DNA from 4 places in the Staphylococcus piscifermentans genome. Region 4 is predicted to be linked to each of the others. Evidence: riboswitches for the same ligand, from Rfam matches in the RefSeq annotation. Region 4 holds a riboswitch; each other region holds the start of a gene.

Region 1 (4,081 bases), 650 kb from region 4:
CTTGTTTAATTTTAATGTTAAATGTACGAGGGATTTTTAAACAAAGCAGACGTGCCATTTTATTTGCGTTATTCGCGATTATTATCATTTTTGCAATTACCTTGTATATGAATACATCGGTATTGCTGATGTTTTGGCTTGTAGTTCTTTTCGCATTGTTGGTTTATTCATTCAATAAAACACCGATTTTGAAACGCCCGCTTCGACTGCGTCATATTGTCGCTATGTTTTTTGTCAGTGCAGGTATGCTGATTTTAAATCATTATATTATTAAATTAGTGTTGAATGCGTTAGATGCATACAAGATGGAATTAGATAATTCTCTCTTACGTTATTATTTATGGTTGACAGCACTCGTCATTTTTATCCTTGTGGCATTTATTGTCTGGTTATTTGAACAAGCGTATTCTAAAGAACGTCCGCAACCAGATTTCGAACGTTGTACAGAGATTATCCAGCAATACGGCGGCAACTATTTAAGCCACCTTATCTATAGTGGGGATAAAGAAGTATTTATGGATGAATCTGAAGAAGCATTTGTGATGTACCGCTACAAATCCAATGCTTTAGTTGTACTTGGAGACCCTATCGGTAATCCGGAACGTTTCCACCATTTATTAGAGACGATTTATGATTATGCAGTGAAGATGGGCTATGAAGTGATTTTCTATCAAGCGAGCGATCGTTATATGCCGTTGTATCATGATTTCGGTAATCAGTTCTTTAAATTAGGGGAAGAAGCGGTAATTGATTTAACGACCTTTACGACTTCAGGTAAGAAACGCAGAGGCTTTAGAGCGACTTTGAATAAAATTGCTGATCAAGAGATTCAATTTGAAATTATAGAACCGCCATTTTCACCGGAATTGATGAAACAACTGAAACATGTCAGTGATGCATGGCTGGATGGAAAAAATGAAATGCATTTTTCAGTCGGCCAGTTTACAGACAGTTATATCTCTAAAGCACCGGTCGGTATCTTAAAAGAAAAAGACGGCAGAATTATTGCCTTCAGCAGTTTAATGCCGACGCATTATAATGATTCATTCTCTGTAGACCTTATCCGTTGGCTCCCTGACGTTGATTTACCATTGATGGATGGTTTATACCTCCATCTGCTGTTATGGGGCCAAGAACACGATTATAAGGCATTCAACATGGGAATGGCGACCTTATCTAATGTTGGACAAACAGAGTTCTCTTATTTGAATGAACGTATCGCAGGTCGCATATTCGAAAACTTCAACAATTTATATCGCTTCCGCGGATTAAGACAATACAAAGAAAAGTTCAAACCTCATTGGGAACCGAGATACTTAGTGTATTCTAGACATAGTTCACTATGGCAGAATATGTTGAAAGTACTGCGTGTCATTCGTTCTAAACAATAGAATACGAAAAAAGGAAACCTGATTGTCTGAAAGCTCGGCAATCGGGTTTTTATTTTTAAGAGCGCGCTAAGTCAGTGTATTTCAACAAGCGAATTCTAAATTAATTTCTGAAAAATGAGAATAGTCTGTTGACAAGAGGAAAGATTAGTTTTATACTCTGATTAAATTATATAAAACTTATCCAGAATGGTGGAGGGACTGGCCCGACGATACCAGGCAACCTATTTAAGTTAGGTGCTAATTCCAGCAGGTGAAGACCTGAAAGATAAGAGATTTAAAGTCTATCTTTTCAGGTAGGCTTATTTTTTATGTTAATAAGGGGGAAATAGAACATGACAAACGATTTTAAATTTGAAACATTGCAATTACACGCAGGACAGGTGGTAGATCCTACTTCGCATTCGAGAGCAGTTCCGATTTATCAAACGACATCTTTTACATTCGATGATACGCAACATGCGGCAGATTTATTTGGTTTAAATGCATTAGGTAATATTTATTCTCGTTTAACGAATCCAACTGTGGCAGTCTTTGAAACACGTGTTGCGGAATTAGAAGGCGGCGTTGCAGGGGTAGCAGTAGGTTCTGGTATGGCGGCTATTACGTATGCTGTGCAAACAGTGGCTGAAGCAGGAGATTACATTGTAGCAAGTTCTACTTTATATGGCGGTACATATACTTTATTCAGTCATACTTTGCCTAAGTACGGTATTGATGTTTCTATTGTGGACAGCAAAAACTTTGATGAAGTTAAAAACGCCATTAAAGATAATACTAAAGCTATTTATATTGAAACAATCGGTAATCCTGAAGGTAATGTAGAAGATGTAGAGAAATTAGCAGAAATTGCGCATGAAGCGGGAATCCCATTAATCGTGGATAATACTTTTGCTTCTCCATATTTATTCAGACCTTTAGAACATGGTGCGAATATCGTAGTACATTCAGCTACTAAATTTATTGGCGGACATGGGACATCTATGGGAGGCGTCGTAGTAGATGGCGGCAACTTCGATTGGAAACAAAATGACAAGTTCCCTGGTTTGACTGAACCTGATGCATCTTATCATGATTTAGTATTTGCGGATGCCTTTGGTGAAGCTGCTTTAGCATTCAAAATCAGAACGACGTTGTTACGTGACACAGGCGCTTGTCTGTCTCCTTTAAATGCTTTCTTACTCCTCCAAGGATTAGAGACGTTATCTTTAAGAATGGAACGTCATGTTGAAAATGCTGAAAAGGTTGCTAAGTTCTTAGATAATCACGACAAGGTAGAATGGGTGAAATACGCAGGACTTCCTTCTAGTGAGTACTATGACTTAAAAGAAAAATATCTTCCTAAAGGTGCATGTTCTATTTTCACTTTCGGTGTTAAAGGCGGTTATGAGGCAGGCATTAAATTTATCGAGTCGTTAGAATTATTCTCATTGCTTGCGAATGTAGGCGATGCGAAATCATTAGTGATTCATCCAGCTTCTACGACACATGCTCAATTAACTCCAGAGGAACAACTGACTGCAGGCATTACTCCTGAAACTATTCGTATTTCTGTAGGTCTTGAACATATTGATGATATCATTAATGACTTGGAAAAAGGATTAGAAGCGATTTAACATGTTATTTACGAATAAAATTCCTATACTGCCTATATTACAAGAGGAGCACATCGATTTTGCAAATCACAGAATCAACGATGGTTTAAATCTCTTGATTGTTAATTTAATGCCGGTAAAAGAAGATGCAGAAAGACAACTGCTGCGATTGCTTGGACAAACGGATCATCCGATTAATATTGATTTTATCTATCCAGTGACTCATCAAAGCCGAACTTCTTCAAATGTGCATGCGGAGCAGTATTATCAGGAATTTGATGATATCAAGGATCATTATTATGATGGTTTAATTATGACAGGAGCACCTGTTGAACATCTTGATTTTTCTGAAGTAGATTATATCGAGGAATTAAAGTCTATCTATGAGTGGTCAGAAACTCATGTGAAACAACGTCTATTTATTTGCTGGGGTGCACAATTTGCTTTGAATTATCGTTACGGTATTCACAAAAGAATGTTTCCTGAAAAATTAACGGGAATTTACCGTTATCATATTATGCAAGCCCATCCAGTATTGTGCGAGATTCCTGAATATATTATTCCGCAATCTCGCGGTTCCTTCATGGATCCTTATGAGGTGATGGAGGAAGCGGATTTAGATGTGGTTACCTATAGTCCTTATACCGGAGTGGATTTCATTTCTAATAAAGGTCAGACTGATTTATATATCGGTGGCCACTTTGAATATGAGCCAGAGACGTTGTTGAATGAGTATCAGAGGGATAGTGAGAAGAATGGGGAAGCGGCTGCTAAACCTAAGAATTATTTCCGAGGAGAAACGCTCACACCACTTCCTGCTTATTGGATTCCTTATGCTCAGCAACTCTTCCAAAATTGGGCCGATATGATGGAAAAAAATAGATGGAATCATGATGAAATTAATATTTCAGGATGATAATAGAATGTTTATAAATATAAAAATGGTAAGCGGAACTAATTGTTTAGTCCTGCTTACCATTTTTTTGCTGTTTGATTGCTTCGCGTTGTGCTTCTTCTTCAGCAAAACGTTCCGGATTCTTTTTGTAAAAATCTTGGTGATAGTCTTCTGCTTTGTAGAATTCAGATACTGGCAATACT
Region 2 (4,081 bases), 340 kb from region 4:
ATAATAGCACCTTTTATAACTTCTTACAATTATAATATGTGGCTAAACCGCCTAAAATGTAGTTTCTGTTTGATCTTAATTTATAGTTATTTTTTATACATAGTGCTAAGTGATTTCAACCGCTTCGCCGCTTCATCTAATTGTTCATCGTCTAATGCAAGGGAGACACGTACATAATGATTGCCATTATCACCAAATGGGATACCTGGTGCAACTAATATAGACTGATCTTGTAATAGAAATTCCACAAATTGTTCTCCAGTATAACCTTCAGGTGTCTTTAACCATAAGAAAATACCGCCTGTCATAGGTTCATATGGAATAGCAACTTCATCTAAAATAGCAGTAAAGCGGTCTCGACGTTTTCTGAACACTTCGCTTTGTTGTTCTAAAAAATCATCATAATTATTTAAAGCAAAGGTAGCAGCATCTTGTAATGCACCGAACATACCTGCATGGTGATGTGTATGATACTTTTTCAATGCTTGTATAACGTCTTTATTCCCTACCGCAAATCCGACGCGATAGCCTGACATATTATAACCTTTAGACAGAGAGTAGACTTCTATAGCTACCTCTTTTCCATCTTTTGACTGCAAGATACTCGGGTTCTTATGATCAAATCCAAAGGCTGCATAAGCAAAATCATGCACGATTTTAGTTTGTGTTCCTTTGAATTTTTGAACCGCTTCATCAAACACTTCTTGGGTCACTGTGGAACCTGTCGGGTTATTCGGATAAGTTAAATAGATGAGCTTCGTTTGTTTCAAGATATCTTCAGGTACTTTATCCCAATCTGGCTGGTAATTCGGCGGATCCAACTCTAAAGCATAGGGGTGCGCATCTGCAAATAAAACACCTGCCAGATAATCTGTATATCCAGGATCAGGCAGTAGCACATAATCTTCTGGATTTACAATACAATTCGGCAAGCCTACCAGACCGTTTTTAGTACCGTATAAGATACATACTTCATCATCTTTATCTAATTCAACGCCGTATTGACGTTGATAAAAATCGACAATCGCTTGTTTGAACGTCTCTTTTCCATGAAACGCACCATATTTCTGATTTTCAGGAACACGCAAAGCATTCGCAAATTCATCGACAATTCCTTTGGGTGTTTCTCCATCTGGAATACCTACTGCCATGTTGATGAGAGGAAGCGGTCCATGTTCAATTTTTCTTCCCATTGTTTTTCCAAAATAACTATCCGGTATTTTCGCTAATCTTCTTGACATCACCATTCCTAGTCCCCCTTTTATTAATGATAGATACGTCATACTTTTTTCAAAAAAAGCTATATGTCACTGCATAAGCAACATATAGCCCACTATGTATATGCACCTATCTTTCAAGTTGTACTTGTTGGATGAAGCACAGTGAGGTCAGTCTTAATAACCTTCTGTTGCTGAAGCTTCATAGGGCCAATTCCCTCTGCTTCTCTTGATAAGTCTGATTAATATAATTAACGTTTCTTATTGTACTAAAAATTCTGACATTTATCAATTATAGGAGTAACATGTATAAAAACTCCACAGCACATTAGCTGCAGAGTCTTATAAATATTATTCAGGTTGTCCTTTAGCATCAAATTTTTCTACTGAACCGTCTGAATTAACGATATACGAACCTGCAAGATTGCCAGACTTATCAACAAATGAGAAGCCCCACTTGCCATCTTCTAATTGCTCCGGTTCTTTATACGTATAAGTGTTCGTATCTAGCTTGTGCCCTTCGTAGTCTTCCACTTTATCAATAACGTTAGCACGCGTCACTGTCCCGCTTGAACTTGTGCTTTGTTTGGTATCGCTATCCGAGTTAGCAGCTGACTTACTACTTGTCCCTACTTCAGGCGTTTCACTAACCGAAGTCATGTTTGCCACTTTTGAAAAGTTTGGATTATCCATATATTTTTCATATAAATTTTTAAGATTATAAATCGCACCGTAATCTAGTAATTGTTGATACGTATTTGTTCCTTTTTCAGGCATAATAATAATCTGCGAATCTGTCATAGCCATCATCGTAAGATAGTTGCCTTTTGATTCATATGACTCATAAACATCCATATTAGAAGGCTGTCCTGGTACTTGACCATCAAATGTTCTTTGGAATTTAATATGTTGGATTGATTTTTGCGCCTTATCAAGTCCATCCCATTTCTCATAACTATGATTTAATAGTTCTTCTGCAGAAACGGTTGTTTCTGCATACTTTGAATGTCCCACTGCAAACATTGCGAGTACAATCTTATCTTTGTTAGTGAGTTGATTAAAACTTTTGGTATTACTAGAATTATCAGATGTTTTTTCTGATTCGGAATTATCATTCCCACTATTCTTTTCTGAAAATCCTTCTTTATTGGTTTGTTTTTCAGAAGTTTTGTCATCTTTATGCTTTGTTTCTTGTTGAGTGTCTTCTTTGTTGTCTGATGATTTATTATCGCCATGTCCGCATCCTGAAAGCAAAAGTGCTAAAGTCGCAGAAGCGGCAAACAAATACTTTAATTTCATCTCTTGTTGTCCCCCTATTCAGGTTGACCTTTTGCATCAAATTTTTCTACCGATCCATCTGAATGTACTATATAAGATCCCGCAAGATCACCTGACTTATCCACAAAGGAGAAGCCCCAGCTTCCATCACTCTTTTGTTCAGGCTCTTTATACGTATAAGTACTCGTATCTAACTTGTGACCTTCGTAGTCTTCCACTTTATCGATTACATTAGCACGAGTTACTTTTTCTCCAGAATCTGATGAACTGCTTTCGTTGTCACTGCTTGAATTATCCTCTTTTGGTGCAGGTTCAGCTGATTCTCTAAAGGTAATAAGATTTGCTACTTGTTGGAAATTTCGGTCTTTATATTGATTATAAAGATCTTTCACATCATATAATCCACCTATATTTACTAGCTGTTGATACGGATTAATCCCTTGTGTGCCTGAAATCAATACTTGTGTATCACTGATACCAATAACAACAACTGAAGCCGCTTTAGAATCATTTGAATCATAAAAAGTCATATTTTGAGGTGCATTTGGAATATACCGAGGTACATCTTCAACTTTTGATAATTTTAATTGTTGAATCGTACGTTGAATATTTCCTCCATTTCCATTTTGAACATAACTATGATTCAATAACTCACTTGGAGTAACAGTAAATTCAGCTGATTTAGGTGCATATAATGCTAAAGCGACCTTTTCTTGAGGTGTAAGTTGGCTTACAGGTTTAACATTTGAGTTTGATTCTTTTTTCGATTCAGAATTATCATTAGTTTGATTTGTACCAGTTGAGCTTGATGTAGATTTTGAGTTTGATTCTTTTTTCTCAGTTTTTTGATTATCATCTTTTTTAGTCTTTTCTTCATGCTTAGTATCGTTGTCTGCTTTCTCTTGTGATCCGCATCCTGCTAATAAAATAGCGAGTGCTGCTGTAGCAGAAAATAGATGTTTGATTTTCATGATTGTTTTTCTCCCCTTTTATTATTTGTTAACATACACTTTCATTATATATAAAAGGGTGGACGTATTGTGTACCCCCGTTTAAGTTTTTTAAAATAAATATAAAAAAGTCACTCGCCTAATAGCGAATGACTTTTAACGTTTATAAACTTTAATTTTTATTTCTAAATAATCATCGTGGTCACGTTCTTTTTGTTCCACATGAATACCGCTTTGTTCTATTTTATCCAAACTATTTTGAAGTGTTTCACGTGCGTTCGTTAAATCCTTAGCGAACTGAAATGGCTGAGCTTTGACTTTCTCAGGACCAACCATTGACTTAACTCTTGCTTCTGTTTGTTTCACGTTCAAATGTTGATCCACAATTGTTTGAACCATTTCTTCTTGTTGTTCAAAAGACAAACTGAGTAATGCTCTCGCATGACGTTCAGTGATCTTACCTTCTGAAAGTTTCTGTTTCGCTTTAGGTGCAAGTTTCAACAAACGCAGCTTATTAGCAATAAAGCTTTGACTTTTACCGACACTTTGGGCTAATTCACTTTGCGTTGTATCACCAAGTTCTAATAGCTTTTGATATGCTTCAGCTTCTTCAACAGCTGATAAATTTTCACGTTG
Region 3 (4,081 bases), 750 kb from region 4:
TAACAAAATAATGAATGGAATTGAACGAAAAATGTTAATAATCGGATTCAAGATATGATAGATCGCTACATTTTCCCAAATACCATTTTTCTTTGTCACTACCAGCAAGATGCCTAAGGGAATCCCGATTAACGCACCAATTACTAGTGAAATCGAAACCATCAATAATGTTTGATAGAGCGCTTCCCATAATTGCGACGAGTCTAAAGATGAACCTAGCATATTATCCGACCTCCTCATATTCGATGTGATGTTGTTTCAAGTAATCATATGCGCGATGTTTCTCTTCGTCAGTCCCTTTAATGCGCAAAGTTAAATAACCGACTGAAGTGTCCTGAATATCCGACATCGAAGCATAAATGACATTCACTTCTAAATTAAAGTCTTTGATTAATGTTTGAATGACAGACAATCCTAATTGAGCGCCTTCCATATAAACTTTCACATCTTGATAATTCGCATCTGTCGGTAATTGATGAATCATCTTCTCACTGATATCTGTACTGATAACTGTAGAAACGAAGTTCTTCGCTGTTTCAGTTTTCGGATGACTGAAGACATCTAATACAGTGCCTTTTTCAATGACGCGCCCTTGTTCCATAACGGCAACTTTATCGCAAATCTTTTGTATCACGCTCATCTCGTGGGTAATCAATAAAATCGTTACTTCAAATGTTTCATTAACACGCTTTAAGAGTCGCAAGATAGAGTCCGTAGTAGCTGGATCGAGTGCACTTGTAGCTTCATCACATAATAAAATTTGAGGATCCGTGACAAGTGCTCTGGCAATAGCTACTCTTTGTTTCTGACCACCAGAAAGTTCATTCGGATATTGCGAACCTTTATCACCAAGTCCGACGAACTCTAACATTTCATCTACTTTCTCTTTTATGTATTTTTTACTCTTGCCTTCCAAAATCAGCGGCATTGCCACATTATTAAATACCGTTTTTGAATTCAGCAAGTTGAAATGCTGGAATATCATTCCGATATTCTTCTTAACTTTACGCAATTCTTTCTTGCTGTATTGATCTATTTGATGTCCATCGACAACGACCTCACCAGATGTTACATTCTCAAGTTTATTTACTAAACGGATTAAAGTACTCTTACCTGCACCGCTGTAGCCAATAACACCGTAGATTTCTTGTCGTTCAACAGTAAAACTGACATCCTTTAAAGCTTGAATTTCTGTTGAGCGCTTATGGAATGTTTTACTCACATCCTTGAACTCAATCATAGGTTAGCCCCCTCTGATATTTTGAAATGAATGAATTTTGCCTCTATTTTGACTTTTATTTTGAAAAATAAAAATTCCGGGGACAATGAAACAAGTCCTCGGAATAATTCGGCTCGTCTCATCTTTACAGCATTTGCTGTAGGAATTGGCACAGTAATCGACTTGTTACGATCTCGATCCTGCTGCCGAGGTTTCATAGGGCCTGTCCCTCCACCTCTCTGGATAAGAGTTATGTATTCAGTTCATTTATTTATATCCCATATATTACATTACTGAGTGAAAAAGTCAACATTAATTTTTAGAAAATTGTTAATTTCAACTTAATTCTAAACTCTAGAGCCCGTAAGCGTTTACAACTTTCATCTCAATAGTAAAACTATTCAAAATCAGTTCATTTATCCGTATATTTTTCTCTTTTCAAAATTAAAAAAGAACCAGGCACGGTGGCCTGGTTCTTAATTTGAAGAAAACTTATTTATTTTTGATTTTTACGGCGTTTCATACCAAACATCATTGCAGTTCCTAAGCCAGCAAAGATAGTACCGTAAAGCATTGGTGCTGTATCGTCAGCGCCTGTATTTGGTAATACTTTTGCTTTTGGTTGTGTTTTTTCTGGTTTCGCTGTGCTTGGTTGAGTAGCTACTTTATTTGTTGTTGAAACTTTTGTCGTTGTTTTTACTTCTGGTTGATGCTTTGGTTCTGGATTTACAACTTTATGACTATCACCATGGTTTGCAACAGGTGTGTGAGTGTCTGTTACTGGTGGAGTCGTTTGAGAATCCTCTGGTGTTGTATTTTGATCTGGTACAACTGGTGTATCAATATGACACTCTTTGTTCGGTGGTGTATCCGGTTGACTTGGTTTAATTGGATCCGGTGTAATCGGTTCCGGTTTAATCGGATCTGGTGTAATCGGTCCTGGTTTAATTGGTTCCGGTACACTTGGTGTTGCTGGCACCAATGGAATCATTGGAATCGTAACTTTCGGTGTTTCAGGTTTATGACAAGGTACGATAATTTTAGTTTTATCTGCACATTGTAATACTACATTACCTTTCACATCGTGGTTATATCCAATAATTACTATCGCATTACCATATTCATCGCATGGAATTTCGATACGATGACCATTACTAAATACAATAACGTTTGTATTATATTGGTCAATGTAATTATTTACGATATAAACAGGTGCTGTTGGTTGAGCATCTCTGCCATCACGGCCGTCACGTCCATCTCTACCATTTCTGCCGTCTCTGCCATCGCGACCATTAACACCGTCGCGACCATCTTTACCGTCTTTACCTTTCAAGATAGTGATTGTATTTCCATCGCTGAATTCGACGACAGTATTACCGTCTTTATCTTGGTGTGAATCTTTAACAGTAACAGATACGCCATCTTTTCCTTTTGGAATTGTAATTTCTCTGCCATCACTGAAGACCACAATCGTATTACCATTAGGATCTACTTTTTGACCTGTTACAGTGATTGATTGACCATCTTTACCGTCTTTGCCATCTTTGCCTTTCAAGACTGTAATCGTATTACCGTCGCTGAATTCGACAACTGTGTTGCCATCTTTATCTTGATGCGAATCTTTCACAGTAACTGAAACGCCATCTTTACCTTTTGGAATTGTAATTTCGTGTCCATCACTAAATGTCACTTTCGTATTACCGTTAGGATCCAAAGCTTGGCCAGTAATTGTGATTGACTTACCATCTTTACCGTCTTTACCGTCTTTGCCTTTCGGTACAGTGATTGATTTGCCATCATTGAATGTGACTTTCGTATTACCATCTGGATCAATAGTTTGGCCAGTTACTGTAATTGATTTACCGTCTTGACCGTCACGACCATCTTTACCATTTAATCCTTGTTCACCTTTGTCGCCTTTAGCAATTGTAACTGAAGTACCATCGCTGAATTCGACAACTGTGTTACCGGCTGGATCTTTAGCTGTTGAAACGATTGAAATTGATTTACCATCTTGACCTTTAGGTACAACAATTTCATGTCCATCGCTGAAGACCACTTTCGTATTACCGTCAGGTTGTACCGCAGAAGAAGTAATTGTGATAGATTGACCATCTGCTCCTTTATCACCTTTAGGCACTACGACTTCATGGCCATCACTGAATGTCACTTTCACATCGCCATTTGGCAAGTTTTCAGTGTTAGTGATAGTAATTGATTTGCCGTCTACACCATCTTTTCCTTTTGGTACAGTCACTTTAGAACCGTCACTGAAGTCGATAACTGTATTACCATCTGCATCTGGTTCAGCTTTAGTAATAGTAACTGATTTACCGTCTAAACCTTTAGGAATATTGATTTCACGACCGTCTGAGAATGTCACTTTTGTTGAACCATCTGGTTGTACTTCAGTTCCTGTAATAGTTACAGAAGTACCGTCGTTACCTTTATCTCCCTTGTCGCCTTTTTCTCCTTTAGGAATTGTAACGCTGCTTCCATCACTGAATGAAACTACTGTGTTGCCATCTGGATCTTTAGTTGTTTTAACGATAGTTACAGAATCTCCAGCATCGCCTTTCGCGCCTTTAGGTACGATGATTTCATGTCCATCGCTGAATGTGACTTTAACATCTCCGCTTGGCAATGTTTCGGTACCAGTAACAGTGATTGATTTGCCGTCCACACCATCTTTGGCTTTTGGAATTGTAACTTTAGAACCATCTGAGAAGGTTACTTCAGTGTTGCCGTCTGCGTCCGGTGCTACATTTTGAACAGTGATTGATTGACCATCTGCTCCTTTATCTCCTTTAGAGATAACAGCTGTGCCGCCATCGCTGAAGTGGATGACTGTATTGCCGTCTG
Region 4 (4,081 bases):
CGATATTCGATACTTGTGCATTGCTCCCTTGGTTAATGATAATTCCTATTTGTGCTTCTTTCGGTTCTGGTACTTTTTGTGCGCTTTTACCTACTTTTGATTGCATGATTTTAATTTGTTCAGGTGATAACTCGCCTGAATTAACCTTTTCTTTTATTTCTTTTTGTTTTTCTAACATAATCTTATTTTGTGCATTGCTTAGAGCATTTTTTGAAAAATCTTTATCAAACACAATAGCTCCTACATATTTATTATCTTCTAATCCTTTATTGAGTTCTTTTGTATTATCTACTTGCTTCCAATCTATAGTTTCATTTTTACTTTCTTTTAGTTTATCAATAAAACTTTCTCCTATATTCATAGATTTACCTTGAACTTCAAAACCACTGTCTTTATTTAATACTGCGATAGGAACATTTTTAGGTTTCGGATTATAAGCAGGATAAAAGGCTGTTGCTAAGATTATAAGGATAAGTGTTGCTGCAATAGGGATAAGCCATAGTAATTTTTTCTTCATAAAATTTCCTCCTAATTTTAAGCAACACGATGTTGCTTATCATTCTATGTGTTATTATAAACTCGTAAAAACTATACTCAATAATCAATTAGGACGAATGTGAATGTTAAGCAACAAATTAGAGAAATATGTAAGAAAAGTAATTTTCTGATGTTGCTACAATCATAAAGATGTTAATTAGAAACGAAAAAAGGAGACGAACAAATGGATCGCAGAGTCAGACGTACCACAAAATCAATCAGCAGTGCATTTATTCAATTGCTTAAAACTTATTCGATAGAGGAAATAACTATTCAACAGATAGCTGACGAAGCAGATATCAATAGAGCGACATTTTATAAGTATTATACAGATAAGTACCATTTATTAACTGCATTAGAAGACAATGAAATTCAAAACATCAAAAAACATATAAATTATAATGCGCTATCTACATTTAGAGAAAGAAATGAAAAAAGTTTGAATGACTTATTTAATGGTGTCCCTCAAAATATAGTTGAAATTATACTTAAGAATATTGAGTTATATGAAGTTTTATTTAATATGAAAAGAAGGAGTGCTATCGAAGATAAATTGTCTGACACTATAGCACAAAATTTAACTACTATATTGAACAATGAAAAAAACATCAATACTATTCCCTATAGATATTTTCATTGTTTTATAGCAGGTGCTATTATTTCTACTATTAAATTTTGGGTGCTTGATCCTGACAGAATATCTAAAGAAGCGCTTATTAATAGTTTATATTTATTAATGTACAAAGGACCTTTAGGACAGTTATTAGATGAAGTGTCTTCTGGAAACTTAAAGTAAAAATTCAATATTGAGACAGTATATCTATGCTCACAACAGTTGACATAAAAGTTGTGAATAGATATTCTGGCAACCATTATTTATCAGAAAATTTTAAAATCTCGTTGACCGCATTTTAAGTTAGTGGTAATCTTAATACAATTCAATCAATCAAACTCTTATCCAGAGCGGCGGAGGGAAGTGCCCGACGAAGCCCGGCAACCATCATTATATGAAAAGGTGCTAATTCACATTAAGCGTAAGCTTATAAAGATGAGAGAAAGTGTTTAAGGCTTTCTCTTTTACAGAGGAAGTCTTTTTCTGTGTGAAGGAAGAGTAGATTTTATTGAAGAACTCATACATAGGAAGGTGTCAATGAACATGAAGAAAATCATAAGTTTGTTTGCATTGTTAGCAGTCATCTTTATACTTGCGGCGTGCGGTCAAAGCAAAAGTGCTGAAAACAAGAAAATAACCGTAGCAGCATCTCCAGCACCGCATGGAGAAGTATTAGAACACGCGAAAGAAGAAATGAAGAAAAAAGGTTACGACTTAGAAATTAAAGTAGTGAATGATTATAAAGTACCGAATAAATTGTTGGATAAAGGAGATATAGATGCGAACTTATTCCAACATGTCCCTTATTTAAACGCGGAGAAAAAGTCCCACGGTTATAAGATTGAAGAAGTCGGTAAAGTATTTACAACGCCGATGGGTGTCTATAGTAAGAAGTATAAAAATATTAAAGACATCCCAGACGGCTCAACGATTTATGTTTCTAATAACCCGGCTGAAGAAGGACGTTTCTTATCTTTCTTTGTTAATGAAGGGTTAGTGAAACTTAAGAAAGGTGTCAAAATAGAAGATGCCAAATTTGACGATATTGTAGAAAACAAAAAACATTTGAAATTCAACAATCAACAAGGTGCAGAATTTTTACCTAAAACGTATAAAAGCGGAGAAGGGGCAGCTGTAATTATGAACTCTAACTATGCAATGGATAACGGTTTAAAACCTTCTAAAGATGCGATTGTCATGGAAGATAAATCATCTCCATTTGCTAATATCCTTGCGGTAAAAGAAGGGCATAAGAACGATAAGAAATTTCAAGAACTCATCAAAGTCTTGCAATCTAAAGATATGAAAAACTTTATTGAGAAGAAATATGGTAAAGACGTTGTACCATATGAAGCAAAATAACTGACAACAGGTGATAATCATATGACAAAGTTAGGAATTATCGGAACAGGACGTGTAGGTAGCCAAGTATTGACGGATGCACAGTATCTAGGTGTTTTTTCAGAAATTGTTTTAATAGATACCAATAAAGATTTAGCACATGGGGAAGCATTAGACCATCATCACTTACAGGGACTGAATCACACGCATCATATCAAGACATATGAGGGTAGTTATCAAGATTTGGCGGATGCAGAAATAGTGATTGTTTCTGCAAGCGCACCTGCTACTCCAGATATGGCAGATCGTACCCTATTGACACGGGCGAATAGTTCAATTATTCATTCAGTATTTGAACAGCTGAATCAAGTAACGCAAGAAGCTGTTGTTATAGTGATTTCAAATCCTGTAGATGCGATGACTTACTTAGGACAGACATCAGGTTATCCTGCTGAAAAGGTTATCGGTACAGGAACAATCTTAGAATCTTCAAGATTCAGAACTTTAATTGCAGATCATTACAAAGTGGATCCGAAAAATGTAGAAGCATTTCTATTAGGTGAACATGGCTCGCATGGCGTACCGATTTGGAGCAGGGTAAGAATCCATGGTATTGAGTTAGAGGAGTTTGAAAGCTTAACAGGCAACACACCAATAGATAAGAATGCAATCTCCAAACGTATTGACGAAGTATCATTCGAAGTCTTCCAGAAAAAAGGATGGACGAATTCAGCTATTTCGAGAGCGGCTGTACAACTCGCACATGCTATTTTGCTCAATGAACAAAGCATTGAACCAGTCAGTGCAGCGGTGCATGGGGAATATGAATTTGAAGAAGGAGCGCTCAGCTTACTGTCCTTAATCTCTAGAGAGGGAATTGTAAAACGCTTACCAATTCAATTGGAAGAAGCGGAACTTCAACAATTAACAGCTGCGCATCATTTCATTCAACAAGCTATCGAACAAGCACTGAAAGAGTTGAAATTATGACGTTCGAATTAAATGTATTGAATTTGTAACATAATTGAATTAAAAGCAGGTAAAGACGTGCAGCTGAAACGAAATGAAAAAAGTGTTTCCTGCACGTTTTTTATATGGATGAAATCATGATGTTTATTGAATTGAAAACTCTTACATTAAATAGAATTGTCACCTTTAAAAAATATCGTTTGTGTTACATTTATTACGTATATTACATTTGGTTTAAATAGCATGCTACATAAAGATTTAGCTTTGTTTGTGTGTTAATATTGTAAACACGATAACAGAACGACGAGGGAAGTAGAATGAGAACAGTATTATTATGGATTTATGCTGGCATTCTGACTTGCTGTCTGGTTTTTCTACTTGTCTTAGTATCGAACGAAACAGAGCTTGCTAAATTCCAAAATGGAGTTTCAACTTTTATGCAAGGTAAGCAAGTTTCTTCAAATGAAACGAAAGAAAGTGGACCGCCTCCATCTTATAGCGCGGTTGCTGGAAATGACATTAGTCATCAGGCACAATCAGAAAGTAAGCAACATGTAGACACAAATAAAGCAGAGAAAGCATTTGTAATTTCGATTACATCTATTAACTTGAAAACGAGCA

What was found. Region 4 has a riboswitch for S-adenosylmethionine ahead of CKV71_RS10615 (MetQ/NlpA family ABC transporter substrate-binding protein). Riboswitches for the same ligand answer to the same signal wherever they lie in the genome.
Region 1: another riboswitch for S-adenosylmethionine. It lies ahead of CKV71_RS07620 (O-acetylhomoserine aminocarboxypropyltransferase/cysteine synthase family protein); the one in region 4 lies ahead of CKV71_RS10615 (MetQ/NlpA family ABC transporter substrate-binding protein).
Region 2: another riboswitch for S-adenosylmethionine. It lies ahead of CKV71_RS12250 (aminotransferase class I/II-fold pyridoxal phosphate-dependent enzyme); the one in region 4 lies ahead of CKV71_RS10615 (MetQ/NlpA family ABC transporter substrate-binding protein).
Region 3: another riboswitch for S-adenosylmethionine. It lies ahead of CKV71_RS01635 (methionine ABC transporter ATP-binding protein); the one in region 4 lies ahead of CKV71_RS10615 (MetQ/NlpA family ABC transporter substrate-binding protein).

The regions. Positions count from the first base shown of each region.
Region 1 is NZ_LT906447.1:1,617,275-1,621,355, reverse strand. It holds gene mprF (bifunctional lysylphosphatidylglycerol flippase/synthetase MprF) at 1-1,391, shown strand, start outside; SAM riboswitch class I at 1,566-1,663, shown strand; gene CKV71_RS07620 (O-acetylhomoserine aminocarboxypropyltransferase/cysteine synthase family protein) at 1,724-3,004, shown strand; gene CKV71_RS07615 (homoserine O-acetyltransferase/O-succinyltransferase family protein) at 3,006-3,899, shown strand; gene msrA (peptide-methionine (S)-S-oxide reductase MsrA) at 3,946-4,081, opposite strand, start outside.
Region 2 is NZ_LT906447.1:2,603,386-2,607,466, forward strand. It holds gene CKV71_RS12250 (aminotransferase class I/II-fold pyridoxal phosphate-dependent enzyme) at 87-1,247, opposite strand; SAM riboswitch class I at 1,345-1,456, opposite strand; gene CKV71_RS12595 (hypothetical protein) at 1,569-2,516, opposite strand; gene CKV71_RS12260 (hypothetical protein) at 2,531-3,466, opposite strand; gene noc (nucleoid occlusion protein) at 3,602-4,081, opposite strand, start outside.
Region 3 is NZ_LT906447.1:401,671-405,751, reverse strand. It holds gene CKV71_RS01640 (methionine ABC transporter permease) at 1-222, opposite strand, end outside; gene CKV71_RS01635 (methionine ABC transporter ATP-binding protein) at 224-1,240, opposite strand; SAM riboswitch class I at 1,356-1,469, opposite strand; gene CKV71_RS01630 (G5 domain-containing protein) at 1,716-4,081, opposite strand, start outside.
Region 4 is NZ_LT906447.1:2,267,988-2,272,068, reverse strand. It holds gene CKV71_RS10625 (YhgE/Pip domain-containing protein) at 1-517, opposite strand, end outside; gene CKV71_RS10620 (TetR/AcrR family transcriptional regulator) at 722-1,333, shown strand; SAM riboswitch class I at 1,489-1,592, shown strand; gene CKV71_RS10615 (MetQ/NlpA family ABC transporter substrate-binding protein) at 1,694-2,512, shown strand; gene CKV71_RS10610 (lactate/malate family dehydrogenase) at 2,534-3,481, shown strand; gene CKV71_RS10605 (hypothetical protein) at 3,778-4,081, shown strand, end outside.